Regions from separate parts of the Paenibacillus sp. J22R232 genome, predicted to be linked through region 2. Evidence: riboswitches for the same ligand, from Rfam matches in the RefSeq annotation. Region 2 holds a riboswitch; each other region holds the start of a gene.

Region 1 (4,687 bases), on a different contig from region 2:
TGGCGGATGTTAGCCGAATTCCGCATAGCGGAAGTCCTCTGGAAGAGGTTAACAAAGAGCTTCTTTCCTTGCTTCATGCTCATCCCTATCATACCAAATATTTTCTAACCAACATTTTGCCTATGGCGAGTACACCGGGCATACTTGGCATGCTTGCGGCATTTATGGTGAATGGCAATAATTTATGGGATGTGTATGGGCCGGCAGGCGCAGAAGCCGAAGTTAAGGTTGTTGCAATGATGTCGGATCTTGTCGGATATCGAACGGCAGAAAGCGGAGGATACACAACCTGGGGCGGCCAGGGCGCTATATTTACTGGCCTCAGGCTTGCAATCAATAAAGCAAGCTCATCCGCCGCCAAGTCCGGAGTGCCCCAGAATTTATACGCTTTCTGCTCGGAGGCAGCGCATTACAGCCTTTATAAGGCGATGGAAGCAACGGGGCTCGGAAGCGATCATTTAGTCAAAATCCGTACGCACGAAGACAGCTCGATGGACATTGACGATTTGAAAGCAAAAATGGAACAGGTCATTGCGAATGGCGGCATTCCGATATATGTCGTTGCCACGACGGGCACGACAGATGCAATGGGCATTGATAGCCTTGATGACGTGCATAGAATGACAGAACGCTTAGCACAGGAGCATCGGATAAATCGGCCTCACATTCATGCCGACTCGGCTCTGGGCGGATTTTTCGCATTCTTCAACAACTATGATTTCGCTAATAATCCGTTGAGCATTGAGGGAGATGCGCTTGCGGCACTCCAAACCATTCAAGCCAAAATGAAACATTTGAACAAAGCGGATTCGCTTTGCTTCGATTTTCAGAAGCTCGGGCAAACGCCTTATTCAACGAGCTTGTTTTTAGTGAAAAATGCTACTGATTTAAAGCTTCTGGATTTGGATCCAGACGAGACACCTTATGTTGGACACCGAGGATATGGGCAATATCACACGAGCTACACGCTAGAATGCTCAAGAATGGGAAGCTCCATCAGCATATACAGCGCTTTGTTGGCGTTTGGCATTGAAGGCTATCAAAAGCTGCTGGCTCAGTTCGTTGAAGTAAATGTCGCTTTCCGAAAAGCGCTGAAGCTGGAAATACCGGAAGCGATTATTGTAAATCCGCATAATCCGGGCATCATCACTTTGTTCCGGTTGTATTCGGATGGGCTGAACGGATATCCAAAGGAATATGCCGGTGCTTGCAGCTACGAGGAAGTAGACAGGGAAAACAAATTAAATGAAATATTATTTGAAATTCTGGGAAGAGACCGGAGCGAAATGTTCTTCGGCGATACGAAAAAGCATCTTTACGTACCAACGACAGATGCTAAACGGATCGCGCTGTATGCCAGCAAGCTGTTCGTTATTTCACCGTATACGCAGGTATCCGATGTTCATTCCATCGTCCAATATTTAAAAGGAAAAATCGAAGAAACCTATTCGGAATATAATCGAATGAATAAAAGGGAGTACACTCATGAAGAAATCTATACTTAGTTTCAATTGGTATAAGGAGCATCTAGCCGTAAAAATCGCATTAAGCATACTGCTTTTGCAAGTTATCACTTGTGCAGCCTTTGCTATATCGAGTTACATGTCCCAGCACAATCTTTCGGAGAAATTGCTGGAGCAGTTCGATAAGCGATTGATAACCGATATTCAAATTGCAAGCAATACGTTAGCTTCAATCCCCGGCTCAGGAAAGCAGCTGTCAGGCATAGAGGATCCGAATTATGCGCTGATCAAAACAGAGCTTGAGAAGCTGCAGGAGATCCATAGCCTTGAGAATATTTATATTCTATCGAATACGGGGGACAATGAACGGATTCTAATTCTATCAGGCGTGCCGGATGATTTTGGAACGCCGTATCCGTTCACCGATGAAATGAAAGCAGCGATTTCAGACAAGAAATCAATGATAAGCCCTATTTACGTGGACGAGTACGGTACTCATAAATCCATATTCGTTCCGGTATCGGATAATTCAGGCGTTACCTATGGCATACTCGGGATAGATCTGGATGCTTCGGTTGTGCCGAAAACAACAGCTAGCTCAAACCTGACTACGATTATTATTTCACTGATCGTGCTTGTAGTGGGGAGTATCATTGCGGCCGTGATCGGTAAAGTCATTACGAATCCGCTAAGAAAACTAATGCTTGCAGCCGATAAGATCGCGGCAGGCGATATGAAAACAGCGATTTCGATCCACAGCAAGGATGAAATCGGGAAATTGTCGGTATCGTTCGGATTAATGATCGCGAGCCTTAAAACGCTCATTCAGCAAGTCATTGCTTCTTCAAATTTGATTTCGGAAACGAGCCAGCACTTGAAGCAATCGGTCAATGAGTCCACAAACAGCGCACAGCAGGTTGCGGATTCAACAAACCGGATGTCTGAGGGCATTAATGAAATCGTTCAAAGCGTAACACATAGCCATACGAATATTAATCATATCGATAATGAGATTAAAGATGTATCGAACGGGATGAAGGATATTCAGAACATCGCAACAGAGGTACACGTACAATCCGAGCAAGGGCAGGATCTAGTCGAAAGAACGCTTCAGCAGATGATGGTCATCAAGCAAGCGATGCAGGAGTCCCAAGAAGCAGCCACGACATTAGGCAAACGCTCCAACGAGATAAGCGAGATCATCAATATCATTTCGGAAATATCCAATCAAACGAACCTGCTCGCTTTGAATGCTTCAATCGAAGCTGCGCGCGCAGGAGACGTTGGACGAGGCTTTGCGGTAGTTGCCGGCGAGGTTAAGAAGCTGGCGTCACAATCGGCGCAAGCCGCATTATCGGTTACCGATCTTGTTTCGAGTACCCAATCCAACAGCTTGCTCGTGATGAAAAGCATTGAGGAAGGAAGCAAGGCCGTTGAGCAGGGGCATTCATGGATACAAGGAACGTATGAAAACTTCAAAGGCATCTATGGAGGAGTATCCTCGTTTACGGAGCATACGAATCATATGTTCAGCGCATTAGGCAAGGTAGATGAGTCTTTTGTTAAAATAACCGACTCGATGCAGCAAATCTCCGGTATAACGCAGGAACAAGCTGCTGGGACGGAAGAGGTCGCTGCATCCGCGCAGCAGCAGAGCGCTTCCATGCAAGAGATTGCAGCTGTCATTATACAGCTATCTACGCTGTCCATTGATCTGAATGATTCAGTCAAACAATATAAGCTGGACAATTAAACGATTGGCGTAATTTGAAATATTTATTCTAAAAACACATAGAAACGGAAGAAAGTCCAGAACAGGGCTGAATGTTCTGGACTTTCTATTGCTAATTGAACCTTTCGTTAATCCAAAGAGACGTAGGAGACAGAACGTTGACGCAAAACAGATTCTTCATGGTTGCTGCCGTGCGAGGCCGATTCGGCGGACTGGGCAAGAGTGTGGTTGACTGCACTGAAGAACAACTCGAAAGCACGCCCGTCTTGGTCCGATTTGTCATAGTGGTACTGGTTAAGAGGTGGAAGTGGGATGCTGCCGATAAAGCTTTGTAGCAGGTCGCTCCATCGTTCCAAATCAATGTCGGCTTCTGTATCGCTGGCGAATAGCTCGCTCCAGCCGAAGCCTTGATTGCTCGTTAAACGAAGGCAGATACGATGGCCTGCAGAATCGACGGCAATGGCAGGAATGACAAATATTTCGATGCGGGAAATGGAAAGATGAGGAGTCTGTTTCGCAAAGTATTGCAGATGGCTTTCACAATTCGTCAACATAAATAAATCTCTCCTTTGTTCGCTTACGAGGTTAGCTGTCGGATTCGGGCTAGAGAGAATGCCCTACCAGGGTTACAAATCCCTGGATTCACCCCTTGCGAAACGATTGGTAATCGTTCGCGATGGTTCCCCCGCTTTTTCATTCGAAAAATTCAGCGTGAATAATGTACCCTTCATTATACCCCTTAATTGCAGCTCTGTAAATCTTATGCAATCAGAATAAAGAAATATAGGATATGGCTTGGTTGAAAAACACTGCCTCCTCAACGTGGTCATGATGTTCCATTTCCAGGCGTGAAGGGCATTTGCTATGATCGGCTGCGGATAATAACAATGTATAAATGCGTCCGTCTCTTACGTTTATATCCGGGAGAGATGAGCGCATATCTTCGACCTGAAAAGGACCGACGAACCTAAGCAGTACGCTGCCCCAACTAACCCAGTCCTTAGGCTTTTCACATTTTCTGATGAATAACTCGCCCCAATCATGTCCTAGCCCAGTTGTAAGGCGAAGGCATATACGAAAGCCGGGCTCGGGTGCGCTTGCGGGAAAGACAAAAAGCTCGATTCTTTTAATGGTTATTGGCTCTGTAGTTGATTGTACTGCTTTCCCTAAAGGGGTTGCGGTTTGCATGGTCACAATGGATCTCTCCTCAAATTCGCTTACGAGGTTAGCTGTCGGATTCGGGCTAGAGAGCTGCCCTACTGGAGCTTGTTTGCCACAGATTCACCCCGTTCGAACGGCTTATCTGGATGCCGTCCGCTAGTGGTTCCCCCGCTTTTCATTTGAAAAATTCAGCGATAGTCATAAGCCTTGTTCGGCTTGCCGTCTATACTAATCTCGATTCAAGCGATTGTAAAATGCAAGTTGCCAAGGATCGGGCGGCCTAAAGCCGATTTTTGAGAAAAGCCATCAAAAAAGCGAGGGAATCGATCTT
Region 2 (9,138 bases):
TGGGAATCAAACGGATTTAACGATTATAGCACCGGATGGCCAATCGATAAAAATCGACCAAATACGGGAACTGCAACGTGATTTCTCCTATCGCAATAGTGGAACGAAGCGAAAGGTATATATGATCGAGCAGGCTGACAAGATGACGATGCAGGCGGCAAACAGTCTGCTTAAGTTTCTGGAGGAACCCCTATCACCGGTAGTTGCTATATTGATAACGGACAATGGACAAGCTGTTCTTCCAACGATCCGATCACGAACGCAGTGGGTACCTTTTCTTCCAATGTCGCCTGAGAGCATGCTGCAGGTTCTGATAGCTGAGGGTGCACCATCCATTCTGGCTCGAACGGCAGTCCATTTAACGTCGGGTCTGGATGGAGCGAGACAATTTCTCCAGCAGAATCAGTTTGCAGAAATTAGAACCCTAGTGATACAATTAGGCAAGGAGAGTTTGACCCGATTCACCGCGGCGATGATCACTGCTGGACAGCAGCTTTTCAAAACAGATTTAGTGGAGCATACACAGCTGCTGCTGTCGTTATTAGTTATATGGTTTAAAGATTTGATACAGTTCCAGGCCGGAAGGCAGGACAACATCGTTTTTATAGATCAGTTGGATTGGTTAAGCAAGCATGCATTCAATCGTTCGTTCGCAGGTTGGGTATCCTGCATCGAGCATACGTTAGAAGCGAGTAAGCGTATGCGCGCAAATGTTACGCCTCAGCTCGCATTTGAGCAACTATTGGTAAACTTACAGGAGGGCTAATTCTTGTATAATGTCATCGGTGTCCGTTTCAAGAAAGCGGGCAAGATCTATTACTTTGATCCGGTTGAGCATCCCGTGGATAAGGAGCAACATGTTATTGTTGAAACAGCACGCGGAATCGAATACGGTAAAGTGGTGGTGGGACAGAAGCAAGTCGGTGAATCGGATGTCGTTCTTCCTCTTAAGAAAGTGATACGTATTGCAAGCGATGTGGATGCGAAAGTTGTTGAAGAAAATCGCGCTGCAGCCAAAAATGCGTTTTCTACTTGTCTTGAAAAGATAAAAGGACATCAGCTGCGAATGAAGCTGGTTGATGTCGAATTTACGTTTGACCGCAACAAAATTATATTTTACTTTACGGCAGAAGGCAGAGTAGACTTCCGTGAGCTAGTTAAGGATCTTGCAAGCGTGTTTCGTACCCGGATTGAGCTCAGACAAATCGGAGTTCGTGATGAGGCGAAAATGCTAGGCGGGATTGGCCCATGTGGACGGGTATTATGCTGCTCCTCTTGGCTGGGCGATTTCGAGCCCGTATCCATTAAGATGGCCAAGGATCAGAATTTATCGCTTAATCCAACGAAAATATCAGGATTATGCGGACGCCTCATGTGCTGCCTGAAATATGAGCATGACAATTACGAGAGCATCCGCGAGGAGCTTCCGGCAATTGGTAAATTCGTAGTCACCTCATATGGTGAAGGTAAAGTAACGGGTATTAACACATCCACCAAAAGCGTGTATGTGCAATTATTTGATACACCAGGTAAACCGAAAGAACTGTCGATGGATGATGTTGTCATCAAATAAGCGGCAGAGTGCGATTCTCACGGGTGAGGTTACACTCACGCTTGAAGCTCTGGGGTGGGAACTTGGAGAAGAACAAGATTTTTGCGAAAATGGACGAGTTGGATAGCCAAGTAGGCGTGTTCCATAAGGAGCTTACCGATTTGAAGCAGAAGGTAAAAGAGCTGCTCGAGGATAATAAGCGTCTGAGTGAGGAGAACAACCAGCTGCGTCAGTTGTTTAAGAGAGAAGCAGAGCTGGAGCGCGAAGTAGTTAAAGCGCCAGCCAAAGGCAAGAAGCCTGGGGCAAACCAAGAAATTCTTGTTCCACCTGATCAAGCATTCGCAGAAGCGAGCGTCGCGATCGGAGAAGGACATGACAATTTGACCCGGCTGTACCACGAAGGATTCCACATATGCAACGTATATTACGGGCATTTGCGGACGGAGGGAGACTGTTTATTCTGTCTTTCCTTTCTAAATAAATAATGGAATCCATATCGACATGCCGTCCTTGCCGCAAAGGGCGGTATTTTTATTCACATATAGCTTTACAATAATGAAAACAAACCAGGACGAGGAGCGGCTTACAACGTGTCGGAACAAATAATTTTAGCAGCAAATGAACGGCTTGATGATCTCATGACAGAATCAGGCTTGAAAATTATACAAAGCAGGGAAGTGTTCAGCTTCTCGCTAGACGCTGTATTGCTTTCCCGATTTGCAAGTATTCCGAAGCATGGCCGTATCGTTGACTTATGTACGGGAAATGGCGTTATTCCTATGCTGCTGACGACAAGAACGAATGCAAAGATTGATGCGGTTGAGATTCAACCAAGACTTGCCGACATGGCTAGAAGAAGCGTTGAGCTCAATCAGTTAACGGAGCAAATTACAGTAATTGAGCAGGATCTTAGATTGTATCCTAAGCTGGCGGGAAATGGGGTATATGATGCAATTACCGTTAATCCGCCTTATATGCCGGTCACAGCAGGCGAGCAGAATGAAAATGAGCATTACGCAATAGCCAGACATGAGATTCATTGCACGCTTGAGGATGTGGCAGAGGCTTGCTCGAGGCTTGTACGTCCAGGCGGAAAGGTGTCGATGGTGCATCGTCCGTCCAGGTTGCTGGATATTGTTGAAACGATGCGCAAATGGAGACTTGAGCCTAAGCGCATCCAATTTGTCCATCCACATGCAAATGCTGAGGCTAATATGGTGCTCATAGAAGCGATGCGTGATGGCAAACCGGATATTAAGCTTCTCCCGCCTATTATGGTTTATGAGAATGGGGTGCAAATCGTTTGAATATACAAAAAAGCTTTGCTAACGCAGCAGCGTCCGGCACAGGCAGCCTTTATCTCGTCGCTACGCCAATAGGAAATCTGGAAGATATGACCTTCCGTGCGATTCGAACGCTTAAGGAGGTGCAACTCATTGCAGCAGAGGATACGAGACAAACGCGCAAGCTGCTTACCCATTTTGAAATTCCGACGCGAATTGTAAGTTATCATGAGCATAACAAGCGGGCTAGCGGTCCTGAGCTGATCAGATTGCTGCTGGAAGGACAATCGATTGCGCTCGTTAGCGATGCGGGCTTACCGGCGATATCAGATCCAGGTGCAGACCTAGTGAAAGAAGCTATCGCGAATAACATTCCGGTCATTCCCATTCCCGGCGCTAACGCTGCTTTGTCTGCGCTAATTATATCGGGTTTGCCGACTGAGCGCTTCTTGTTTGCAGGATTCCCTCCACGAGAGAAAAAATCATTAACCAAATGGCTGCAAGAGCTGCAAGGTCAAGTTGGGACGCTTCTATTCTACGAATCTCCGCATCGAATCAGTAAAACGCTTGTCATTCTACGCGAAGTTCTTGGAGACCGCCAGATCGCATGCGTAAGAGAGCTAACGAAACGCCATGAGGAAGCCATACGCGGAAGTATCTCGGAATGTATAGATTGGTTCGAGGAGCATCTGCCCCAGGGGGAATTTTGCGTAGTTGTAGAGGGAGCAGGAGGAATAGGCGCAAATGAGCAGCCCGTCGCAGAGAACTGGTGGTCTGAACTAGACCTAGAGGCGCATGTTGCTCATTACGAAGAGCAATACGATCGCAAGGAAGCAATCAAAAGAGCTGCGATTGACAGGGGATTACCTAAGCGTGACGTATATAATGAAGTAAATAGATGAAAATGAGTTAAAAAAAGGAAATTTGGACAAAAAAAGACCTTCCTGGCCGGGTTCAAGCACAGGAAGGTATCAAGGAGTATAAAAAAGGTTAGAATTAACAAGTTGATAAGTACAGTATAACCTATTTTTTTTATTTTGTCACAGGTGTTGGCATCTCTGACAAACAAATATGACAAACTATTTTTCCTTTAAAATAGGAAACGTTTTCTGCGTTGCCGCAGAAGATACATGCAGGTTCGTATTTCTTAAGCATGATACGCTCACCGTCTACGTAAATCTCAAGCGCATCTTTCTCACCTATACCGAGTGTACGGCGAAGTTCGATTGGTATAACGACGCGTCCCAGCTCATCAACTTTACGAACAATACCAGTAGATTTCATCATAATCTATCATTGCCCCTCTCAAAATACGATTCGCCATCGTTCGACATTGTTTTTACTTTTATGAATATTATAATACCAACGATTACCATAATAGTCAACTAAGAATATTGCTTATAAGTACCGTAGTAGTGAGTATTTGACTAGATACAAAGGTCATATTACTCTGTAATAGAATACAACAGCTTCGACAATTTGGAAACTAAATTACGACACTATTCGACATCATATTCGGTTAATGTGTCGAAAATATGAACAAAGGAGATGAGAGACGATGAAGCAACCGCTGACAGAAGAGAAGGTTTTTAAGGATCCGGTTCACAATTATATCTATGTGCAGGACCAAACGATTTGGGACCTAATCAATACAAAGGAGTTCCAAAGATTGCGCAGAATACGGCAATTAGGAACGTCTTATTTAACTTTTCATGGCGCTGAGCATAGTCGATTCTCGCATTCGCTCGGTGTCTATGAAATTACACGTAAAATCATATCGCAGTTTGAGCGCAATGGTTATCCGGATTGGCCAGCCGAGGAGAAACTGGTCTCATTATGTGCAGCTTTACTTCATGACGTTGGCCATGGCCCATTCTCCCACTCGCTAGAAGAAGTATTCGACACGGATCACGAGCAGTGGACCTGCAAAATTATTCTGGAGGATACGGAGATTAACCGGGTACTGCGTTCCGTATCTGAACAATTTCCAGAACATGTGGCGGCTGTCATCCAAAAAACGTATCCCAAGCCCATTGTCGTTAGTTTAATATCGAGTCAAATGGATGCGGACAGAATGGATTATCTGCTCAGAGATGCTTATTTTACAGGCGTTAACTATGGAACCTTCGATTTAGAGCGCATTTTGCGTGTATTACGTCCCTATAAAGGGAAAATTGTAGTTAAAGAAAGCGGCATGCATGCCGTTGAGCATTATTTGATGTCCCGTTACCAAATGTACTGGCAGATTTATTTCCATCCTGTTACAAGAAGCTCGGAAATTATATTACGTCAAATATTTCGTAGAGCACAGGAGCTTTATGTGGGTGGCTATGTTTTTGAATGGATGCCGACACCGATTATGCGGCTAATTCAGAATACAATGACGGTGCAGGATTATTTGAAGCTTGACGAGGCACTGGTTCAAACGGCATTCACGCAATGGTCGGAGGAGACTGATCCCCTATTAAGCGATCTTTGCTGTCGGTTTATGAACCGCCAATTATATAAGTACATAACCATTGATAACCCTGATGAAGCGCTATTAAATGAGATAAGCGATTGCTTCTCTTCTATAGGAATGAATCCCGAATACCATATGGAAATTGATTACCCATTCGACTTGCCGTATGACGTGTACAGGCCGGATAAGAAAGAAGGCGAAAAGAAAGAAAAAGCGCCGATTTTGTTGCTTGATGGCCAGGATGAAATAAGCGAAATATCTGCCAAATCCGACATCGTTCGCTCGATAACAGGTCTGCACCAAGGCCAGTATCATCTCTATTATCCGGAAGAGCCGCTCAAAAAAAATATACCATCCATCCCGGATTCATTAAAAAAAATATTTAAACTTGATTAAAGGAGCTCACACGAACATGACATTGCTATTTGACACGCACACCCATTTGGATTCAGATAAATTTGACGAGGATCGTGACGAAGTGATTCAGCGCGCGAAGGACGCTGGGGTGCACATGCTCGTCAATATCGGCTTTAACCGTGAAACGATCCCCACGACGATGGCTCTAGCCGAGAAATACGATTTTATTTATGCAGCGGTAGGCTGGCATCCCGTAGACAGCATTGACATGCGGCCAGATGATCTGGAATGGATTGAACGGCTTTGCTCCCATGAGAAGGTCGTTGCCATTGGCGAAATAGGGCTCGATTATCACTGGGATACCTCGCCCAAGGATGTTCAGCAGCGTGTATTTAGGGAGCAGATCCGACTAGCCCGCAAGGTTGGAAAACCGATTGTCATTCATAACAGAGATGCTCACGAGGATGTTATTCGCATACTTCAGGAGGAGAATGCATCCGAGATCGGTGGAGTCATGCACTGCTTCTCAGGGAGCTGGGAAACGGCTAAGCAATGCCTGGATATGAACTTCTATATTTCATTCGGAGGACCGGTTACATTCCAAAATGCAAGGGCGCCAAAAGAGGTGCTTAAACAGGTTCCGCTCGACCGGATTTTGATTGAAACCGATGCTCCTTACTTGTCTCCTCACCCCTTCAGAGGGAAGCGAAATGAGTCAGCTTACGTACTGCGCGTAGCGGAGACGGCAGCTGAATTATTAGGCAAATCTGTAGAAGAAATAGCCTTAATTACGACCGAAAACGGTAAAAAATGTTTTGGTATTGTATAAAAACGAGAGAAATGGAGAGAATGAGAGACCTTTATCGCGTAAAAACTAATTTTTATAGCGAATATCGCTTAATTTTTCCGTCTTTATCCACCTTTTTCGCTTAAATCGTCTTTTATCGTATCTTTACAATTCACCTCGTATGAGGGTATGATTCATCTCAGAGCTTTAAAATTTTGTATTGGATTTCCAGTTTGCGCTTAATCTCCAAGTTGGAGAGCGGGGGAACCAGATGCGGGAAAGCGTTCCGTGTTTTGAATTCTTCAGGGGTGAATTTTGCAGCCATTGCCATGAGCATTGTTTTGCGAATAGGGCGACTCTCTTGTCCGAATCCGTCAGCTAACCTCGTAAGCGTTATAGAGAGTGATCAACCTCGTGCATCCATTTTCTGTATCCCAGTGTAATCAATTACTCGGGAAGCCACGAAACAGATCCTCTGTCGACGGCTTCTTTTTATTTTCGAATAATCGAGAATTTGTCGACATAGGGATAAAAGATGGGGGTGCCTGGATCGATATAGCAGTACTGGATTGCGTGCTTGCACGCCAATATACTATAGTCGCGTCAGTTGTATCATGCGTAACACTTGGCGGCGGGGCTATGAAGGAGGACCGATGAAGTGGGAATACTCCAGGTTAAGGACACCCATGGGAAACGATCATCCAGCATGTCTTTCGCATTGCGATGGAAGCGTGAAAACTTGCGTTTGATTCTTTTGAGTGCTACTATCTCAATCGCTATGACTTTCATGTTTTTGGTGTTGTTGTACGGAACGGCTGTCAAAAGCGTCTCCGTAGTAGTGAACGGACAAGAAACCATTGTAGAAACGAAGCAATGGGTCCTGCAACGCCTACTGGATGAACAAGCTATCGCAATTGGACCACATGATGAGGTGTCCATACCGCTTAATGCGGCTATAAAGGACGGAGATCGTATTGAGGTGACTCATGCGATACCGGTAATTGTGAAGGCTGATGGCAAGACCTCTACTGTGTACACGACAGAGAGAACAGTGCAGGCAGCGATCGAGGAATTACATATTCCAGTTCGTGATCAAGATAAAGTTCAACCTCCGCTACATACCGTTCTGGATGAAGAGCTTACGGTAACCGTTGTTCGCGTCGACACGAAGGTGGCAGAGTCCGAGCGCTCCATGCCATTCTCGATCGTGAAGAAGTCAGACCCGACACTGACTGCAGGCAAGGAAAAGCTTGTGCAGACGGGTAAGGAAGGTCTCATCGTTGAGAGCATCGAGAAGCAATATGAGGACGGAGTTCTTATTTCGAAGAAGATGGTCAGCAAGGTTGTCCAGACAGCTGCAGTTGATCAGGTCGTAGCCATTGGCACGAAGAAGGAAGAGCCTAAGGTGACGGTTCTCTCCAGCAAAAGCCCGAGCATGGCATCGCTAACCAAAGGCGGCGTTAATTTCAAGGCCAAAAGCGTTCTTAAAAACGTTACGCTAACTGCCTATTCAGCAGGCGTAGCTTCGACAGGCAAAGAAAAGGGCCATCCTCAATACGGAATTACAGCTTCGGGAACGCAGGTCCAAGAGGGACGAACGATTGCCGTAGATCCCAAAGTCATTCCAATCGGCTGGTGGGTATATATAGAAGGAATAGGTTTCCGTCGTGCCGAGGATAAGGGCAGCGCGATTAAAGGAAACAAAATTGACGTATACTTTGATAGTACAAAGGTCGCGAATAAGTTCGGCAGAAAGAAAGGCATAACCGTTTATGTCCTTGGGCCGAATAAGCCTACTGCAAGCTAAAAAAGCAGCGTTACCATCAGCTTATCGCCATTATTAATTAAATATGCCATCATAAGGAGAGGCACTGCCTCTTCTTTTTGCATGTTTCGGAGTAAATGGAGCTTATGTAGAAAGGAATTGGCTTGATGATTAAACAGATCATTGTCGTTGAAGGCAAGTCTGATACCGTTGCTATCAAACGTGCGGTGGAGGCGGATACAATAGAAACCAATGGTTCGGCTATTGGCGAGGATGTCCTCAGAAGAATCGCGTTAGCGAACGAGCGCCGCGGCATCATTATTTTTACGGACCCAGACCATGCGGGCGAGCGTATCCGTAAAATCGTTGCGCGTCATGCGCCTGGCTGCAAGCATGCCTTCTTGCCGCAAGAGAAGGCCCTGTACAAGGGGGATATCGGAATAGAGAATGCGAGCCCGGAAGCGATCCGGACTGCACTCTCTGAGCTTCGTACAGAGTCGATGGATGAAGCGGGGGAAGTAAGCTTGGAGGACTTAATGGAAGCGGGCTTGATCGTGCATCCGGATGCGTCTAATCGGCGATTGATTATAGGCAAGCTGCTAGGGATCGGTTATGCGAACGGCAAGCAGTTTTATAAGCGCTGTATAAGCTTTCAAATAACGAAAGCAGAGTTTATTGCCGCATATCGGAAAATGGAAGAACAATTGGAGGGCGAGATTGGATGAGCAGTCAAGAACGGAATGAAGCGGGCAGTAAAGCGGCAGTGAAGCAAGCTGCGATTGAAGTGGCTACACCGAAACGGACCAAAGAGATCATCGCCAAATATGGTTTCTCATTCAAGAAAAGCCTAGGTCAAAACTTTTTGATCGATCAAAATATTCTAAACAACATTGTCGCGGCTGCCGAGCTTGATGAAACAAAAGGGGCGCTTGA
Region 3 (9,138 bases), on a different contig from region 2:
AGCAGCGGGAAAGCCGCATAGGCCGTATTCGCAGCCAAAAATAGAATGAGTGCGGTTACCCCCTGAATGACGTAGTAGATAACGCCTCTTCCGAATGTTGCATTCGCGATTTGCGATACGACCGTTTCTTTCTCATTGGGCATAATGCCGTACCAATAAGCCAGCAAGCTAATGCCGATAAACATCGCGCCTAGAATCGTTCCCATCATGATCAGCGTCTTTGCTGCATTGCGCTCGGCCGGTTGCTTGAAATTCGGTATCGCATTAGACATCGCCTCAACGCCTGTTAAAGCAGAACAGCCGGAGCTGAAAGCCTTCAATAACAAAAACAAGCTGATGTTCGATACCGTTGCGCCAAGCTCTGGAACGGCTGCATGCGCGCCGCCAGCCATAAACTTAACAACACCTGAAATGATAAGTATAAAGATGGCAATAACAAACAGGTATACCGGCATGGCAAGCACGGAGGCCGACTCTGTAATTCCCCTGAGGTTAATGATCGTCAGTAAAACAATCATGACTAATGCGATGGCAACCCGGTGGTCATGCAGCGACGGAAAAGCTGAAGTGATCGCGTCCGTTCCGGCAGACGTGCTGACCGCAACCGTCAGGATATAATCCACGAGGAGCGAGCCCCCTGCCAGCAAGCCCGTAGAAACGCCGAGATTGTCCTTCGCTACGATGTATGCCCCTCCGCCGGCCGGGTACGAGAATATCGTTTGCCGATACGATAAAATAAGCACCAGCAAAAGTCCTAATACTGCTATCGATATGGGAATCGAATACCACACCGCCGCAAATCCGGCAACCATCAATACTAACAATATTTGTTCTGTTCCATATGCAACAGATGATAGTGCATCGGAAGAAAGGACCGCGAGCGCCTTCAGCTTGCTAAGCTTCTCCCCTTCGATTTCCGAGCTTTTCATCGGACGCCCGATCAGAATCCGTTTGAACCTGCTAACCATGTTGACTCCCCATTCCTTAACCTTAGGTGTTAATTGCTTGCTTCCTCGTTTAACGGCAACAAAAAAAAGCCGCAGGAAAGTAAGGACTCTCCCGCAGCTTTCCAAAAAAAATGGGTAGGCTGGCGTTAAGTTCCTCTCTTGGACGCTTACGAGGTTAGCTGACGGATTCGGGCGCAAAAGTCGCCCTACGGTTGGAGTACACCAACCGATTCACCCCTGAGCACGGACCAATTGGATCCCGCTCTTTGGTTCCCCCGATTCTTTTTCAGAATTCAGCGATTAAGGATTGTAGCAATCAATCGTTTGCAATGATCACGCTCTGAATCTTACTCCTCTGGAAAGCCATTGTAAACGAGCATAAATGGCTAAATTAATTTAAATTGGAATACCGCGCATTCATTTAACCGCTTACATCATCATGAACCTTTCCGTATCACGGTTATGCTCTTGTTATCTTCGCTTTATGACAATCAAGCGGCGCGGGTTATGCATTGCGCCGCTGATGGAACGACTGCATAGTTTCAAATCGGGTTCCTTTTAGAGCACTACAAAAAAAAAGCAGCCATCGAGGCTGCTTTTCCATTAACCCTTTTGAATTTTAAAATGAAACTCCCACTTCGCAACATTCCCTGAAAATCTTCCCCGGTTTTCTACAACCGAAACTTCTAGCGTCTTATTCACCGCTTTTGTACCGATTGCCGATACTTTAACGCTTGCGTCCGTGGCACCGTCGTCTGGGTATTTATCCTGTTCCTGTGCTTCTGCCCGCAGCTTAATGAGATCGGACGCCTTAAGATTGAGGACCAGCGTCTCGCCCTCCTTCACTTCTTTCCCGTTTATCGTTGCTCCGCTCCACCATTCATTTCCGACACTGTTTTTCTCGATCAGCTCAGCGCTGACAAACGTTACCTTTATCTTGATCGTCTTGGCGGCTGCGGCAAGCAGCGGCTGTGTTGATAAAGAAAAGAGTAGAATGATGCTGATGAAGACCGAGGCAAGTTGTTTCTTCATTTTTGTAATCCCCTTTTTTATCTCTGTTATTCCAATATATTCTATCACGACTAATGGCACAGGTCTACGGACTCTATCCACTTTTCAATATACTTTTATGATTATGAGTAACCCTGCTATATCCTATCAATTGGCAACTCTCTTAAAAACAAGGAACACGGTGCAATGATGTCGAATTATGCCGGAAGAGAATCTATAAGGAGGAGGATGCTGCATGTCCTTTCCGTTCAAAGCTGCCGATTATCCTTCGGGTCCTGGCTGCTATCTCATGAAAAATGAGAATGGCCGGATTATATATATCGGCAAATCCAAAAACCTGAAAAGCCGGCTTCGCTCTTATTTTTCGAAAAAGCATACCCATAAAAAAATCGTCCAGCTTGTACAGGAGATTGCATCGATCGAGGTTGTTCTCGTCAATAATGAGGCGGAGAGCCTATTGCTAGAAAATAATTTAATTAAAAAGCATAAGCCGCCATTCAATAGAGCATTAAAAAAGGATAATAGCGGTTATGCCTACTTGCAGCTTACGGCTGATCCGCTTCCAAGGCTAGACGTCTATTACCGCAACCGTACCGGCCATGTGCATCACCTTAAGCATGCAGCACCGCAGCGACTCGGACCATTCAAAAATGCGGGATTCCGGGATGCGCTGCTTGAATTCGTAACCGGGCATTACGGCCTTCGCACCTGCAAAACAATGCCCAAAAAAGTATGCTTGCTCTTTCATATCGGAAAATGCAGCGGCGTATGCGAGGGTAAAATTTCAAAGCAGGAATACATGAGCAATGTGGACCAAGCCTCGACGCTGCTTGCTCATAGCGGCAAGGCGCTAATTCAAACGCTATATCAAAAAATGGACGAATATGCCTCCCGAATGGAATTCGAGAAAGCGCAGCAAATGCTAGTCAGCATCAGAAATCTGGAGCAAGCTTCCGATAAGCAAATCGTTGACCGGGAAGCCTTCATTGATCAGGATGTCATTTACTTCGGACCCTTGCACGCGATGGTCGCGAAGGTGCAGGCTGGCATGCTAACCGATTTCCAGCTGTTCAAGCTTGAACCATGCTCGGAAGATGCCTGTGACCAGTTTCTAATGACCAAATACGCGAATGGAATGCCAGATGAGCTGATCGTGAGCAGGCTGACCGACCGGAAGAAGGTTCAACAGTTTTTCAAAGCAAAACGCCGGGCCCCGCTCCTCATCACCGAGCCCAAACGAGGATTAAAGCATGATCTGCTGCAGCTATGCAAGCATAACTATGAATACCGCATCGAACATTTGCCAACGAATAGCAAGCAAGCCGTTTTATCGTAACTACCTTTGCGACAGCCGTAGAGCTTCCGACGAGGTTTACAGCTTGTTGGTTATTTACCCTCAGGTGCAGCTATAAAAAACAGCATAAATAAACTTTTTGCTTTGTTCATCTTCTGTTCTCCTTCCTGCACCGATTATCTCCAAATCGTTAAAACATCAAAAAAAGCAGCCGCATTGGGCTGCTTTAGATGTGTACACGCATAACTAGATTGTGAATTAATGTGAGCCAGAATATTCCTCGTTCTCGCTTGCTGGATCAAACTTTTCTTTGCTCATGGCGAAAGCTGCTATGAGTGCGATAACCGAAGGTATAATGGCCCAGGCGAACGTTTGAGTGAGAGATAAAGACAAAGCATCTGTTATTTGATCTAGCACAGGCGCTGGAATATTGTCCCGTGTTTCTGGAGTCAAGATTTTGCTCGGATCACTTAAATCAATAACTCCCCCTGCCGTTCCTTCGCTGCTGAATTTAGAAGCCAACTGTTTCATGAAAATATGGCTTTGGATAATACCGAACACCGTGATGCCAAGTGTCATGCCGAGCTCCCGAGTAAAGCTAAGCGTCGAGCTTGCAGAGCCGCGCTGCCTTGCCGTAAATCCGTGAATTGCCGCATTGCTTAGCACCGAGAAGGAAGAACCTATCCCGAGCCCGACCAAGAACATAAACACAGTAACCATAAACCGCGAAGAATTCGGAGTTAGCGCAGTAAGCCATGCAATTCCTGCAACGAGCAGCACTAACGTCGATATCATAATGGAGCGGTAAGTAAATTTGGAAAGCAGGATACCGCCTCCCGCCGCCGTTATAACAGAGCCAACCATCATTGGAAGCAGAACAAGGCCAGAATTCGTTGCTGAACCGCCAAGAACTCCTTGAATATAGATTGGAATGTAGACAGAAGCCGTTATAAAAGCAGCGCCGCTGAATATAGCCATCATATTACTCGTTGAATACAGACGGTTTCTAAACATGCTGAAGGTGATGATCGGTTCTTTCGCATGGCGTTCGATAAAAACAAAACCAATAATTAGAACCGCAAAAGCGAAGAACAAACCTATAATCTGCGCAGAGTCCCAAGCATATTCCTTGCCGCCAAGCTCAAGCGCGAACATCAAGCAAAGAATGGAAGAAACAAGCGCAAACGCGCCAAGAAAATCAATCTGTTGCTTGGCATGCTTCACCGATTCCTTATAGAAAACAGCTATTAAAAGGAATGCAATAATACCTACAGGCAAGTTAATATAAAATATCCATGACCAATGGACATAATCCGCCATATAAGCGCCAATAAGCGGTCCGAAAATGCTGGAGATTCCATACGCGGCACCGAATAATCCACCAATCTTGCCTCGTTTCTCCGGCGCCACAACATCGAACATTATCGTAAATGCGATCGGCACGAGAGCTCCCCCGCCAATCCCCTGAATCGCCCGATAAATGCTCAGCTGTACGATGGAATCCGCCGTGCCGCACAATGCAGAGCCGATCATAAATACGAGGATACCGAAAATAAAAAATCGCTTACGGCCGTACATATCCGATAGTTTACCGAATATCGGCATGCCTGCCATCTCTGCGATCATATATGCTGAGGTCACCCACATCAGTTTATCGAATCCGCCTAAATCCCCTACGATTGTACCCATTGCTGTAGCTAATATCGTATTGTCCATCGATGCCATAAGCGTCGCTAGCAGCAGCGCCGCTATAATCACGCTGACATTATTTCTTTTTGCAATCATCCTGATTCTCCTTCGCCGTTCCATTGCCTTGCTTTACCCTGATCACGACGCCGCTTCAGACCTGCTCTGCCCTACTCCGATCCTATGCTGCCAGCATTTCATTTCATCAGCGACGGTTAAAGACCTCCCGCCAATATTCGCTTTAAGAAAATGCCCGTATACGAGTCGGGCGCCTCTGCGACTTGCTCAGGCGTTCCCGCTGCTAATAGTCTACCGCCAGCCGCTCCTCCTTCGGGCCCAATATCAATGACCCAGTCAGACTCCCGAATGATTTCCAAGCTATGCTCGACAACGACCACCGTGTTTCCCGAGTCGACAAGCTTATCAAGCAGCGCTTGGAGCTGTTTGATGTCTGATGGGTGGAGTCCGGTTGTCGGTTCATCCAGCAAATAAAGAGTATGGAGCTTGGATGTCTTATTCAGTTCTTTCGCGAGTCTAATCCGCTGTCCCTCGCCTCCGGATAAGGTTTTGACAGATTGCCCCCATTTTAAATATCCAAGCCCTACTTCGCATAACATCGAAATGAGAGTTGCCATCTTCTTCTCCGACTTCAGGATTGGCAAGCTTTCCTGCACGGATAGATTCAATAGGTCCGAAATAGAGAAGCCTTCATATTTAACCTGCAGAACCTCTTCTGTAAATCTTCTTCCCTTGCAATCATGGCATTTCACCTCCAGGTCAGGCAAGAAATTCATATCAACGGAAAGGACCCCTAATCCTTGACAGGTCTCGCATCGCCCGCCAGGCGTATTGAATGAAAAATGCTTTGAGGTCAGCTTTCTCTGCTTAGACTCCGGCAAGCCGGCAAACAACTGGCGAAGATGCGTAAATACATCCGTGTAGGTTGCAACGTTCGAGCGCTGCATTCTCCCCATCGGTGCCTGGTCAAAAATCACGATATTGCCGACGTGCTCCAAACCTGTCATTGCTGTGCAGCCCGGCTCATCGGATTTGCTCGGGCCTCCTTTTGCAACAATATCGAAGACCAAGGTGGACTTTCCAGATCCTGATACTCCCGTTACGGAAACCAATGCTCCAAGCGGAAATGAAACTTCAGGAATCGTTACATTGCGAACATTTGCTCCGCGAATGGCAATGTGCTGTCCGTTGCCCTTCCTTCGGATGCGATGCGGTGCCTGCTTTCCTTCTTCTCTCAAGAACGCCCCCGTCACCGAAAACTCGTTTAACAGCAAATCCTCCAAGCTGCCTTCTCCAACGACAGCTCCGCCGTTTACGCCTGCTCCCGGCCCAATATCGATAATATGGTCGGCAGCCCGCATCATTTCGATATCATGCTCGATAACGAGGACGGTATTGCCTAGATCGCGCAGCTGCTGCAGCACCTGAATAAGACCAGCCGTATCCCGAGGATGAAGTCCGGTAGTCGGCTCATCCAGAATATACAATACGCCGGTCAAGCCTGAGCCAAGCAGCGAAGCAAGCCGAAGCCTTTGCGCTTCTCCCCCGGATAGCGTTACCGATTGCCGATTCATGCTCAGATAGCTAAGTCCGACGTCTATTAGCCGCTTGAGTCGTATTGGCATATCATTGAGAATCGGTTCGAGCACATGTAAGCCCTCCGTAGGAAGTGATGCTTCGAGCCCCATTGCCCATTCATGCACAGCACCGAGTGACCATTCCGATACGTCCGTAATCGATGCGCCTGCCACCTGTACGAAGCGGCTTTCTTTCTTTAACCGCGCGCCAAGGCATGCTGGACAAAGCTGCTCATGAAAGAAGCCGCCATCCTTCTCCTGCGACCCAGCCTCCCCTTCCTTCTCCTTGTAGCGCCGCCATAAACCGGGAATAACGCCTTCGAACTTTGTTCCTTGGACGGGCTTTACATCTGGGTAATGCCCTTTGAATGCCTCGCTCTCAACACCGTAATAGAGCATATCTCGCTGAACCTCGCTGTATTCCTTCAGGGGCTGGTCTGGGTCAAACCCGCATCCGTAATGCTTTCCTGCCGCATTCAGAATCCGGATTTGAATATCGCGGTGCACGCCGTTTAGCGAAGCAACTCCTCCATCGCGCAAGCTAAGGTCTGGATTGAATACCGCCGCTTCGTTGATGCTTGCCACATGCCCAAGGCCGCTGCACGCTTCGCAAGCTCCTTCCGGTTTATTGAAAGAAAAATGCGACATGCCGAGAAGCTCCAGCTCTTTCTTGCAATGCGGGCAGTTCACCGTTCGATGGTGCATATCCTCGTCATCCTCCGCCAGCAGGCCAACCGGCTCAAAAACAGGCAGGATGCTCCCGCTGCAGGACGGACATTTGCGCACGCCTAATTTGGAAAAAATAAAACGAACATACGTATAAACATCCGTCACCGTCCCGACCGTAGATCGCGGATTGCGGTTCGTCACATGCTGTCCGACGCTGATCGACGGTGACAGCCCCTCGATGGACTCTACTTTTGGCTTTCGAATGGAATCCGAAGACATGCCCATTGATTCCATAAACTGTCTATGGCATTCCCTTTGGAGCGTATCCATTGCAAACGTCGATTTGCCTGAGCCTGATGGCCCAGTCAGGACGACGAGCTTATACTTCGGAATGGATAGCGACACATTCTTCAGATTATTCTCCCTCGCGCCTTTGATACGGATTGATTCTTTCACGAAAAATCCCCTCTCATTACCCATTTATCCATACGGTAAAAGAAATCACGCAAACAATCGCTGCCCTTGCAATGCTTCGTCCCTGATTCCTTTTGCAAAAAAGTTCTATTTTCGTTAAAATAAAATAATATTGCACGCACTCATCAAGTATCTCGATTTAAAAAGTATCTTGATTATCAAGATACTTTAATCTTAAAAGGAGGGTTGCCGTTTGTCAAGCAAGCAACAGAATCAACCAACGGCGCTTCAAGAAAACTTCACGCTCGGCATGCGCAGCCTGGGAAGCCGGACCGTGCTTTACCAGCAAAGCGTTGCCGCTTCTATCGGCTTGTATAATAATGATTTTTTGTCCGTGGATATTCTCCGTGAGAAAGGGCCCATTACCGCTGGTGAATTATCAAAGCTTACCGGTCTTACAACAGGCAGCGTCACCTCTTTGATTGACCGTCTTGAGAAAAATGGCTTTGTCCGCAGACAAAACGATCCGAGCGATCGTCGCAAAGTCATTATCGTCCCTATTTATGAGCAAAAAGAAGAAATAACAAACACCTATATGCCGCTGCATGCCTCAATGGTGAAGCTGGCAGCCTTATACACGGACGAACAGCTGGAGCTCATCACGACGTTTTTAGGCAGAGCAAGCGAGGTTCTGGAAGAACAAATCCAACAACTCCATACCAAAACACGGAGCTAGCTTTCTCACGGTACGATGTAAAAATCCTAAAAAGACGCTCCTCTCTCTCGTCAATTGACTTCGGGATAACGTCTTTCATCTTAGAGCATGAGTGAAGGAGTCTGTATATGTTTGAATCCAAACCGGTTAAAGGCTCAAGAGAGCAAAATTACGAATTAGCCATTCAGCAAATGGACGCACTGCTAACCGGCGAGTCCGATATCATCGCGAACCTGTCCAATACATCAGCTTTGCTTAATCAATTTTTGGATCAAATCAATTGGGTAGGCTTTTATCTCTATCGCGATGGAGAACTCGTTCTAGGACCATTCCAAGGATTACCGGCCTGTATCCGTATTCCCTTATCGAGAGGTGTTTGCGGAAAAGCTGCAAGCGATAGAACCACCGTCAGAGTCGGGAATGTTCATTTATTCCCAGGCCATATTGCATGTGATTCCGCATCGCAATCGGAGCTTGTCATACCTATCATAGTACGCGGCGAGTTATTTGGCGTTCTCGATATTGACAGTCCGATATTGGACCGGTTTGACGAAGTGGACCAGCACTACTTAGAGCTGTTCGTCAATCAATTGAGCACTCACTTATAGCTTGTAGGCAATTGTCCTGCACGGGAACAGTACAGGCTGCCGAATATCCGGCAGCCTGTTTTTCATAAGATTTCTAGCTTTACTTTTTTTCCAGGACGGCCGAATAATTGCCTTCGTTATCAGCAAAGTTAAATACTCTTCCTGTTGGCATATGTACGAGCTCGCCGACTGTAATCCCCTTGTGCGATAAGTCTTTATA
Region 4 (9,138 bases), on a different contig from region 2:
GCGCGGCGCCTTTTCCAGCTTGGCTTCGGATGAATCCTGGTTAGAAGCAACGGCTTCTTCCTGCCGAAGCTCTTCCATTAGCTGCCCTACCACACGCTGCTCGAGCAAAGCCATGTCAGGAAGGATTAAGCGAGGAACGCTATTCTCGGCGAATGAGGCTGAAAGCTCCTCTTCCTCCGACCATGCAATGGCATCCATCAAAAGCTGCAAGCACAAATCGCAGCCGGCCAAATGCTGCTCTGCCTCTGACCGATCTACACCCGTCAACTTGTCCTTCACGTACAGAATCATTTGATCCTGCGCGATATGCTCATTTCTCATTCGAAATCCTCCTTCCGCCAGTGGCGCCTCATCCAGCTTCTAGCCCGGTACAGCCTTGACTCTACGCTTTTAAGCTCCAGTCCCGTTTCAGCAGCTATCTGCTCGTACGACTTATCTTCCATATAATAAGCCATGACGACCTCGCGATAATTATTCGGCATCTCGCCTACCCGGTCTCGGATATGCTTCCGATCCGCTTGTTCGATCGCCACCACCTCGGCAGCGGGCATAACCGCGTTATCCTCCTGCTGTTTTTCCGATAGGGTGTCGCTGTCCCCAAGCTCTTCCGGCCTTCGCGCCCTGCTTCGTTTGAAATCAATCGACCGGTTAACGGCAATGCGCGTTATCCATGTTTTCAATCCATCTAATCGGCAATCCGGAAGGGAGCGATAGATTTGCAGCAGCACTTCCTGCGTAACGTCCTCCGCATCATGCGGAGAATGAAGCACTGCGAAGACTGTTCTATATATATAAGGACCATAGGCTTGCACAAAAGGGCCATAATGCTCGGGCCCGCCCCTCTGCACCGCCTTGATCCAATCTTCATCTTGAATGTCGCTCCCCTCCTTCCCAATCCAATAGACGCCAGCCAGTCCCTCTTCCCCTGCACTGCCGTCAAAAATAATTTCATTCATTGCGCAAAAGCGTCCGCTCACGCAAAAACCTCATCATTCGCAAGGCGTGCCCCTACGAACGATGAGGTTCTTATCCTTTATTACCACTAGCGCATCTTGCTTCTTGCCGCTGCTGCGCTTTCCTACCCGCCAAGCGACTGCTTAAGCTCTTCGGGAGAGCGGTCCCACCATTCTTGGTTGTGCTCGACCAGAAGCTTCCGCAGCGCCGCTCTCTCTGCCTCGCCAAGCTCAGTCAGGTTATAGCGACGTTTGATGGAATGATCCAGCTTATTAACATGGTCGGCTAAAATTTTCCATCCGCGGCGCGCCTCGGAATCAATCAGCATCTCGCATGCCGTTGCGCCGGCGTAATATGACCCTTCCTCGTTGCGGTCAACGGCTACCCAGACGATCCAGCACTGGCGCCCGTTCGGCGTATCCTCTTTGTTTGGCGTGAACTTGATGCCGCGCTCTACCTTGCTTTTGGCATGCATGGCCCCGACATCGATATAAGCGACTCCGTCATCGATAATGACACAGGATACGGCGCTTAGATCGATCGTGCCTGCACCAAAGCCTTTATGTTGTTTGCTGCTCACTACGTTGAGCGACAGTGATTTCTTTTCCTTTTTTTCCGGCTGAGCCGGCTGTCCTTGTTCTTCCGTCATGCGTATTCACACCTTCCCCATACAATAATTCCATTTTAGCTAATAATCATCGAAAAGCAAACATATACATGCTGTAGATGCTTGTCAACGGGAGGGAAACGTTCAATGACTCCACGCTATTTCAAACGAATTTTACTCGTAATACTCGCAGTCGTCATGCTCGGCTTATCGGTGCACTACGGCTTCGGGAATGCTTGGCAATCCCAATATACTTATGCTTTTGCCCCCGCCGCCAAAGCCAAGCAAGCACCTGCTCCTGCGCCAAAATCGGCCAAGCCGCCTACCGTGCAGGAACCAAACACCGTCATGACGCCAAAGCCGCAGGAGCTCAGCAATCGTGTTGTTGAGTACCATATTAGCGTGCACTTGGTCGATGATGCCAAGGGATTGAACGGGGACCAAACCGTCACTTGGAATAACCCCGGGAAAAAAGCGGTGTCCGAGCTCTACTTCCATCTATATCCGAATGCCTTCCAGTCCGATCAATCCACGTTCATGAAGGAATCGGGAGGCAAGCTGAGGCAGGATGAGGCAACGTTGAACAGCAAGGGCTACATGAAGCTGCTTACGCTCGAGACGCTCGATGGCGAGAGCCTGCTGCCTCGCCTGCAATACGTTCAGCCTGATGACGGCAACGATAATGATTTTACCTTGGCCAAAATACGGCTGCCTGAGCCCGTAGCCCCGGGCAAATCCGTTACGCTTCGCATGGGCTTTGAAGTAAAGCTGCCCGAAGTGTTCGCCAGAATGGGCTATTCCGGAGATTTTGTCATGGCGGGGCAATGGTTCCCCAAAATTGCAGTCTATGAGCCGACCGGCACACGCGGACGAACGGCTGAAGGCTGGAATGTTCACCAGTATCATGGAAACTCCGAATTTTACAGCGACTTCGGCATTTACAGCGTAAGGATTAAAGTGCCGGAAGCTTACACCGTGGCCGCGACCGGATTTCAGACCAAGCCCATCGAGATCAAGGATCAAATGAAGGTCTATCAATTTTATGCGGATGATGTGCATGACTTTGCATGGTCGGCCTCGCCCGATTTTGTCTATGAAGAGACGGCCTATTCCGATACGGGCATACCTGGCGTACGCATAAAGCTCTATCTTGATCCGTCGCATGCCGCCTTGAAGGACCGCTACATGCATGCTGCCAAATCAGCTCTCTCGAGCTACGCCAAATGGTATGGCGAATATCCCTACAGCACGCTGTCGATTGTCGTACCGCCTAAAGGCGCAAACGGCGCCGGCGGAATGGAATATCCTACCCTCATCACGGCCTTCGCTGCGGAGAAGCAGAATCCGGGCTACGACCTGGAACGTACAGTCGTTCATGAGATCGGCCACCAATATTGGTACGGCATGGTCGCCTCCAATGAATTCGAAGAAGCCTGGCTGGATGAGGGGTTTACGTCCTATGCCGAGGATAAGGTAATGGAGACGGCTTACGGCGTAGAATCCAATCTGCGCGTGGAGGCCAGCTACATGACCGATCCCGCCCCTCTGAAGCAGCCTTCGTGGGCTTACGGCAGCCACTCGCAATATGCCGAAAACGTCTATATGCGGGCCAAGCTTGTGCTTATCGGCATCGAGAATCAGGTCGGCTCCCGAACGATGCAGAAAATTCTGCGCACCTACTTCCAGAAGTATAAATTCAAGCACCCTACCTCCTCCGATTTCCAGCGGATCGTGGAGCAGGTGACCAAGACCAAATGGCATGAATATTTCAGCCAATACGTATATGACGATCAGATGGCTGACTTCTCCATTGAATCCATTCATGTCCGTCCTGTCACGCAGGATGGCGCCAACATGTACGAGTCTATCGTCCTTGTCAAAAAGAACGGCGGCACCAATGGCGACATAAAAATTCTCATGCGCTTTAAAGACGGCTCCGAGGTCACGAAGCTATGGCATGCAGAAGAATCGCATATGCAATACAAGCTCCTGCACTCCGCTCCGCTCGAATGGGCGATGGTTGACCCCAAATACAGCAACGTGCTCGATAACAAGCTCATCAACAACTATATGCAGGCCCAACTGCCCGAAGACACGCGAACGAGATGGAGCCTCGGCACGGTCAAGCTGATTGAAGGCCTGCTCGGGTCGCTGAGCTGGTAAGTAACTGCGTTCAAGGAGCGATAAACGATGAAGATACATGTGAAGCAAGGCTGGCAACTGGCAGTCAAGCATTTCTACCTAGTCATTTTATTATTTCTGTACCAGCTGCTCTGGGGATTTTTTCTCTACCGCTTTATCGATTCGGTCGTGTCGCCTTTGCTGCGAAGATTTCCGGGCTCTTATCCGTCCGACACGGCAGCCGAGGTCTTCATGACCGAAGCGCAGTTCCAGCTGTTCAAGACCGATATTATCTCTCCTTACGTATGGATGCTAGGAGGCCTTTTGGCGGCAAGAATGCTGCTCACCCCACTATTCAACGCCGGGCTTTTCTACTCGTTCAATCAAGCGCGCTCAGACGGCAGCACGCGCTTTCTGGAGGGCATCAAAAAAACGTGGAAGCCGGTCGTCCTGCTATACTGGATAGAAGCCGTACTATCCCTTGCGCCTGCTTGGTATGTACTGCCGCGTTCGTTAGACGCTCTCCTTGAGAGCAGCTCCACGACTGAGCTGCTGCAGGCCGTTCTTCCAGGGGCCGCATTGTGGCTGCTCTGGGGCACCGTGCTGCATTTGGTGTTCCTCGCCATGCAGTTCGGCGCCGCATCGGGAGAAGGCGTGTTCCGTTCCCTGTGGCGCGCGCTCCGCAACTTCCTCTCCTATGCGGCCATTTCGCTCATCATGTGGGGAATCGGCGCTGCTGCCGGGCTCGTGGTAACGAGCTTATCCATGCTATGGGCTGGGCTGTTCGCGCTCATTCTGCATCAGGGCTACCACCTCGTTCGCACGCTAATGAAGGTGTGGACGATAGCCGCTCAGTACGATTGCCTTCAAACCAAACAGCTTTAGCGCGAATAGGCCTTCAACTCCACGAATGATGTGGGGATGAAGGCTTTTTATTTGAAATTGCAGCGCAACTAAATGATGTCATTTCTGTATAAATAGGTGTATGAAATTAAAAGTTGGAGGATAGACGCAAATGATGCGTAAAAAATTGGTAATCCTATCTATGGCCCTGCTCCTTGCCGGCGGTTCAATCGTTGCGGCAGACAAATTAATGCAGAAAGTTACGCTGCTTTACAATAATAAGCAATCGCCGGAAGACGGTCTTCTTGTCGACGACAAAGTGTATATCAACATTCGCTCGTTATCCGACTCCTTGCAGGCTTTTATCCAGTGGAAAGGCAGCGAAAAGAAGCTGGTCATCCAAAAACCGAATGTCCACATGTTTATGATGAACGAAAAAAGAACCATGTTCGGGCAAGTTGAAAAGGGAAGCATCCAGAAGTTCTTGGTACAAGCGCAAATCGACAATCTGAATGTAGCGATAACGGAATTCAAGGTCACGCTTACTGATCCTAACGATAAAGAAATAACGATCGACAGGCGCAGCCAAGCGGATGATGATTTCAAGGAATTTGTCGAGAAGGATACCTTCTGGTTCAGCTCCAAGCTTGTCTCATATGATTTCAAATACGCCGGAAGATACAAGCTCCGCTTCTGGATGGAACAGAAGAATGCCGAGCCTCAGCTGATATCAGAGAAAATCATCACGGCCAAATAGAACGCCTTACTCAAGCGAAAACTTACGAATCACAACAAAACCTCTGTTCATTCAGAGGTTTTTTGTATGAAAATTTTCTAATCTTTTTCTCGCAAATCATTCATTTACCGCCAATTGCGGGACTTTAGACTTGTCTACGCCATTCACAGCCGGAGGACAAATCGGTATATTTTACAAGGTATTCACATAATTAATGAAATTGAGTTAACTCGTTTAGTAAGAAAGAACTACTAATGATCGTTTATCTTACACAAAAAACGGTTAAACGAAGGAAATAGTCAAAAGGTTACATGAGAATTATTAGAATTTGCAATTAAAGGCAGGAGATCAATGAAAATAATCGAATAATTCTCAAGAGCAATAAAAAACGGCCTAATTCCCTATCGGGAAACGGGGGAACCACTCTGGGTGAATTGATTCCGACGTCTGATTTATCGCAGCGCCTGAGGAATCATAGGGAACCTTCAACCGAACCCCACAGCTAACCTCGTCGGCATTGGAAGGAGTTTCACAATTGAAAAAGATTACCGCAATACTCCTGGGTCTCGTTCTCGTGCTCGCTTTCCAAGCGGGAAGCGCTTTCGCAGACTCAAAACTGAACGGATTCATCAATGACGTTATTGGTAGTCCGTACAAAAGCGGCGGAACAACGTCGAGAGGTTTTGATTGCTCCGGTTTTACGAGCTATGTGTTCGATAAAATGGGCATCGATCTTCCACGCACATCCGGTTCGCAAGCAAAATCAGGCACGAAGGTCGCTAAGGCTGACCTAATTCCGGGAGATCTTGTGTTCTTCGACACAGTCGGTGGCAATAACAGCACCGTATCCCATGTTGGCATTTACATCGGAGACGGCAAGTTTGCACATTCTTCCTCCAGCCGAGGCGTTGTGACAGACAAACTTAGCTCCTCTTATTATGAAGACCGTTATGTGACAGCACGTCGTGTCATGGACGCGGATTCTTTCCAATCGTATGCCGACGCACAATAGAGCAACCTATCCCCTCTCTTAGAGAGCTGCAAAGGTAGACTCAATCAGCAAAGCCGCAGTTTTTTGTCCTCTGACGACAAATGACTTGCGGCTTTGCTGTTTCATTTCAAGCTGATTGCAGTAAGCATGCTGCCGCATTCAGGGAAGGAGAAATACCCGATGTATCTGTTTATTCACCGCAAGGATCTGCGTACCTCGGATTTGCGCGCTTTCGATTATATAAAAAGAAAACATACGCAAGGCATACATTTGCTGATCATAGACCCCATCCTCATCGGAGAGGGCCGGCTGACAAGCCATAGCGGCCGCAACTTTATGGCGCAAGCCGCTTCCTTGCTCTACAGCTATTCCAGCGCCGGGAAAGAGCTTCACGTGCTCTACGGCGATCCTGCTGCGATAACGGAGTCGCTCCTGCTTGCCCATCCTATCGAGGAGGTTATCGTCCATACGGACTATACCCCGTATTCTAGGCAGCGAGACGACCGGATCGGACAAACTGTTCGCCGCTTAGAGCGCCGATGGATGCCTATTGCCGACGCGCCGCTTGCCGATCTTGAAGCCTTCCCTGCATACGCAACGAGATCGGAACCATATAAGGTATTTACGCCATTCTACCGAAAGTGGAGCAGCTTTATGCTGGAGTCCTACAGCCCCATAGGCAGCACCACAATCAACGACCTCTCCACCTTGCAGGAAATAGACCAAAGCGCTTGCCATGCATTCGCACTTCCGGAAGCCGTATCCTGCGCGCTTGGAGGCACGAATGTGGAGGGCTCACCCAAATCGCTTGCTAGGCTGGATCGCTTTGTAAGGGAACGCCTTGCTTCTTACGCGGATGTCCGCGACGCGTATGCCCAAGATCAAACTAGCGGACTTGCGCGCTTTCTGAATACAGGAGCCATATCAGCACGCCATGCCTATGAGCTTACGCAAGGCTTGCAGGGATCCGAAGCTTGGATACGCCAGCTTGCATGGCGTGATTTCTACCTGTACCAGGCGATGTATCATGAAGATTTTTTCAAATATGAGCAGCTTGCTGATCTGAGCCCGCTAACAGGCACGAATTTCAAGGCGTGGTCGACGGCTGCAACCGGCATCCCAATCATAGACGCAGCCTTGACGCAATTGAACCGGACGGGTGAAATGCCGAACCGCTTGCGAATGGTCACCGCTATGTTTTTGACTAAAAACCTGCTCTGTCCCTTTACTCTCGGCGAGCAATATTTCCGGCTCCACCTAAGCGACTACGATAACACCCTTAACCGCGGGGGCTGGCTATGGTGCTCCTCGCTCGGCTACGACGCCGCACCTTATTTCCGCATTATGAATCCCGCGATCCAATCCCGGACGCATGATCCGAGCGGAAGCTATATTCGGCGCTGGCTTCCTCATCTGGACCATTTATCCGATAAAGAGATTCACCTGCCGCAAAGCGGCGCAATCGTGGACTTGAAGGCTTCGCGCGCCAGGGCGATTGAAGTGTATAAAACGATACTGAAATAAACAGCTAGCATTTCGTCCAAATATTGGACAAGCAAGTAAACCATTTCATGTATTTACTAATAAATAAACCTCCGTATTTGCTTTGAAACAGCAAATGCGGAGGTTTTTCAACTTTTTTAGCGGGTCATTCCATTTCACCCTTCGGCGTTTATTTCCCGCGTCTGCTTCCTGCCCAGAATGAGCATGACCGACAGCAGCAGAAGCATGCCAACCACTAAAGAGGTGATGTACCATAAAGTAGATTGCACATCGTATTGGTCCATGAACCAGCCTGTTACACGCGGAAATATCGCGCCGCCAAGGCCGCCGCAAGCTACAAGCAGGCTCGTCGTTCGTTCGGTCATCCCCGGAATGAGCTCGTTCGCGTACACGAGGGCGATTCCGAAGATGCCGGAGAAAAACAATCCGCTAAGCGCAACGAGAGCCAGCATCCAGCTCAGCTCGCCCAATAAAGCCATGAGAACAAAGATAACGGATGCGCCTGCCGTAGCGATCAACAAATATTTGGAGTAGCCCATTCGGTCAGCCAGCACTCCTGCGAACAGCCTTCCAAGCACCATAGTGCCCCAGAATAGGCTGAGTGCCGCTGCAGCACTGGACTCACCCACATCCGAGCGTACGATCAAGATAGAAGGCAGATAGTTGGAGAAGCTCATTTCCATGCCTACATATATCATAAAGAACAACGCGGATAGCAGCAGAAAAGGAAGAGCCTTACGCGGATAGCCGAAAAAGAACGATGCGCCTGCCGTACGCGCATTTTTGTTCATTTGCTTGTCCGCATGGTCTGCATTCTCTTCCTTATTTTGCGGAATATAGCCTAATTGATCGTCTATTTCTCCAAATGACATCGTCAGCCATAGAACAAAGGTAATGCCTGACATAGCGGCCAGTATCGGAAACGATACCTGCCATATGCTTTGCTGAATCAGATACGCGGCTGCGATGGGAATCAATAGCGCGCCGACGCCGAAGAAGGTTTCGAGGCGACTCATCGCCGATGCCTTGCCATTCTTCGCCATATCGATAATCATAGCGCCAACTACCGCCTCGGTCATGCCGAAGCCAAGCCCAGCGAGCGGTGCAATCGCAAGCATCCATCCCCACGGAAGCAGAAGGCTGTAAGCTGCTTCACTGAGCGTAAGCACGCCCATCGCGATAAGCACCGCGCCGCGTTTGCCAACTCTCGCCGTAATGGATGGCGCAAGCAAAACGCCGACCAAAAACCCGAGAAATTGGTTCATGATCCATTGACCGCCATCTTTATATTCGAGATGATAATGCGCGATAAGCTGCTCTAATATAGATCCCCCCACAACATGGGCAACCCCGATAATCAGGTAGGACAGGCAACCAAGCCAA

Evidence for each region. A riboswitch is a leader RNA that binds a small molecule or an ion and turns the genes downstream of it on or off. The one in region 2 is predicted to bind cyclic di-AMP.
Region 1: another riboswitch for cyclic di-AMP. It lies ahead of AC0YN3_RS11635 (hypothetical protein); the one in region 2 lies ahead of AC0YN3_RS30160 (ubiquitin-like domain-containing protein).
Region 3: another riboswitch for cyclic di-AMP. It lies ahead of AC0YN3_RS00070 (APC family permease); the one in region 2 lies ahead of AC0YN3_RS30160 (ubiquitin-like domain-containing protein).
Region 4: another riboswitch for cyclic di-AMP. It lies ahead of AC0YN3_RS30585 (C40 family peptidase); the one in region 2 lies ahead of AC0YN3_RS30160 (ubiquitin-like domain-containing protein).

The regions. Positions count from the first base shown of each region.
Region 1 covers NZ_JBWDNK010000003.1:131,694-136,380, forward strand. Annotated here, with positions in the region: gene AC0YN3_RS11625 (pyridoxal phosphate-dependent decarboxylase family protein) at 1-1,505, shown strand, start outside; gene AC0YN3_RS11630 (methyl-accepting chemotaxis protein) at 1,486-3,216, shown strand; gene AC0YN3_RS11635 (hypothetical protein) at 3,324-3,749, opposite strand; cyclic di-AMP (ydaO/yuaA leader) riboswitch at 3,755-3,917, opposite strand; cyclic di-AMP (ydaO/yuaA leader) riboswitch at 4,395-4,560, opposite strand.
Region 2 covers NZ_JBWDNK010000021.1:4,683-13,820, forward strand. Annotated here, with positions in the region: gene holB (DNA polymerase III subunit delta') at 1-766, shown strand, start outside; gene AC0YN3_RS30125 (PSP1 domain-containing protein) at 770-1,573, shown strand; gene AC0YN3_RS30130 (initiation-control protein YabA) at 1,636-2,037, shown strand; gene AC0YN3_RS30135 (tRNA1(Val) (adenine(37)-N6)-methyltransferase) at 2,191-2,859, shown strand; gene rsmI (16S rRNA (cytidine(1402)-2'-O)-methyltransferase) at 2,856-3,737, shown strand; gene AC0YN3_RS30145 (AbrB/MazE/SpoVT family DNA-binding domain-containing protein) at 3,868-4,122, opposite strand; gene AC0YN3_RS30150 (HD domain-containing protein) at 4,394-5,692, shown strand; gene AC0YN3_RS30155 (TatD family hydrolase) at 5,715-6,482, shown strand; cyclic di-AMP (ydaO/yuaA leader) riboswitch at 6,667-6,848, shown strand; gene AC0YN3_RS30160 (ubiquitin-like domain-containing protein) at 7,099-8,247, shown strand; gene rnmV (ribonuclease M5) at 8,373-8,930, shown strand; gene rsmA (16S rRNA (adenine(1518)-N(6)/adenine(1519)-N(6))-dimethyltransferase RsmA) at 8,927-9,138, shown strand, end outside.
Region 3 covers NZ_JBWDNK010000001.1:6,862-15,999, reverse strand. Annotated here, with positions in the region: gene AC0YN3_RS00070 (APC family permease) at 1-968, opposite strand, end outside; cyclic di-AMP (ydaO/yuaA leader) riboswitch at 1,097-1,256, opposite strand; gene AC0YN3_RS00065 (hypothetical protein) at 1,551-1,979, opposite strand; gene AC0YN3_RS00060 (GIY-YIG nuclease family protein) at 2,194-3,294, shown strand; gene AC0YN3_RS00055 (MDR family MFS transporter) at 3,511-5,037, opposite strand; gene uvrA (excinuclease ABC subunit UvrA) at 5,154-7,658, opposite strand; gene AC0YN3_RS00045 (MarR family winged helix-turn-helix transcriptional regulator) at 7,870-8,352, shown strand; gene AC0YN3_RS00040 (GAF domain-containing protein) at 8,460-8,939, shown strand; partial or broken gene AC0YN3_RS00035 (VOC family protein) at 9,019-9,138, opposite strand.
Region 4 covers NZ_JBWDNK010000022.1:16,448-25,585, reverse strand. Annotated here, with positions in the region: gene AC0YN3_RS30615 (hypothetical protein) at 1-321, opposite strand, end outside; gene AC0YN3_RS30610 (RNA polymerase sigma factor) at 318-977, opposite strand; gene AC0YN3_RS30605 (YwhD family protein) at 1,079-1,603, opposite strand; gene AC0YN3_RS30600 (M1 family metallopeptidase) at 1,709-3,724, shown strand; gene AC0YN3_RS30595 (hypothetical protein) at 3,752-4,567, shown strand; gene AC0YN3_RS30590 (hypothetical protein) at 4,698-5,282, shown strand; cyclic di-AMP (ydaO/yuaA leader) riboswitch at 5,642-5,793, shown strand; gene AC0YN3_RS30585 (C40 family peptidase) at 5,797-6,273, shown strand; gene AC0YN3_RS30580 (FAD-binding domain-containing protein) at 6,433-7,776, shown strand; gene AC0YN3_RS30575 (MFS transporter) at 7,911-9,138, opposite strand, start outside.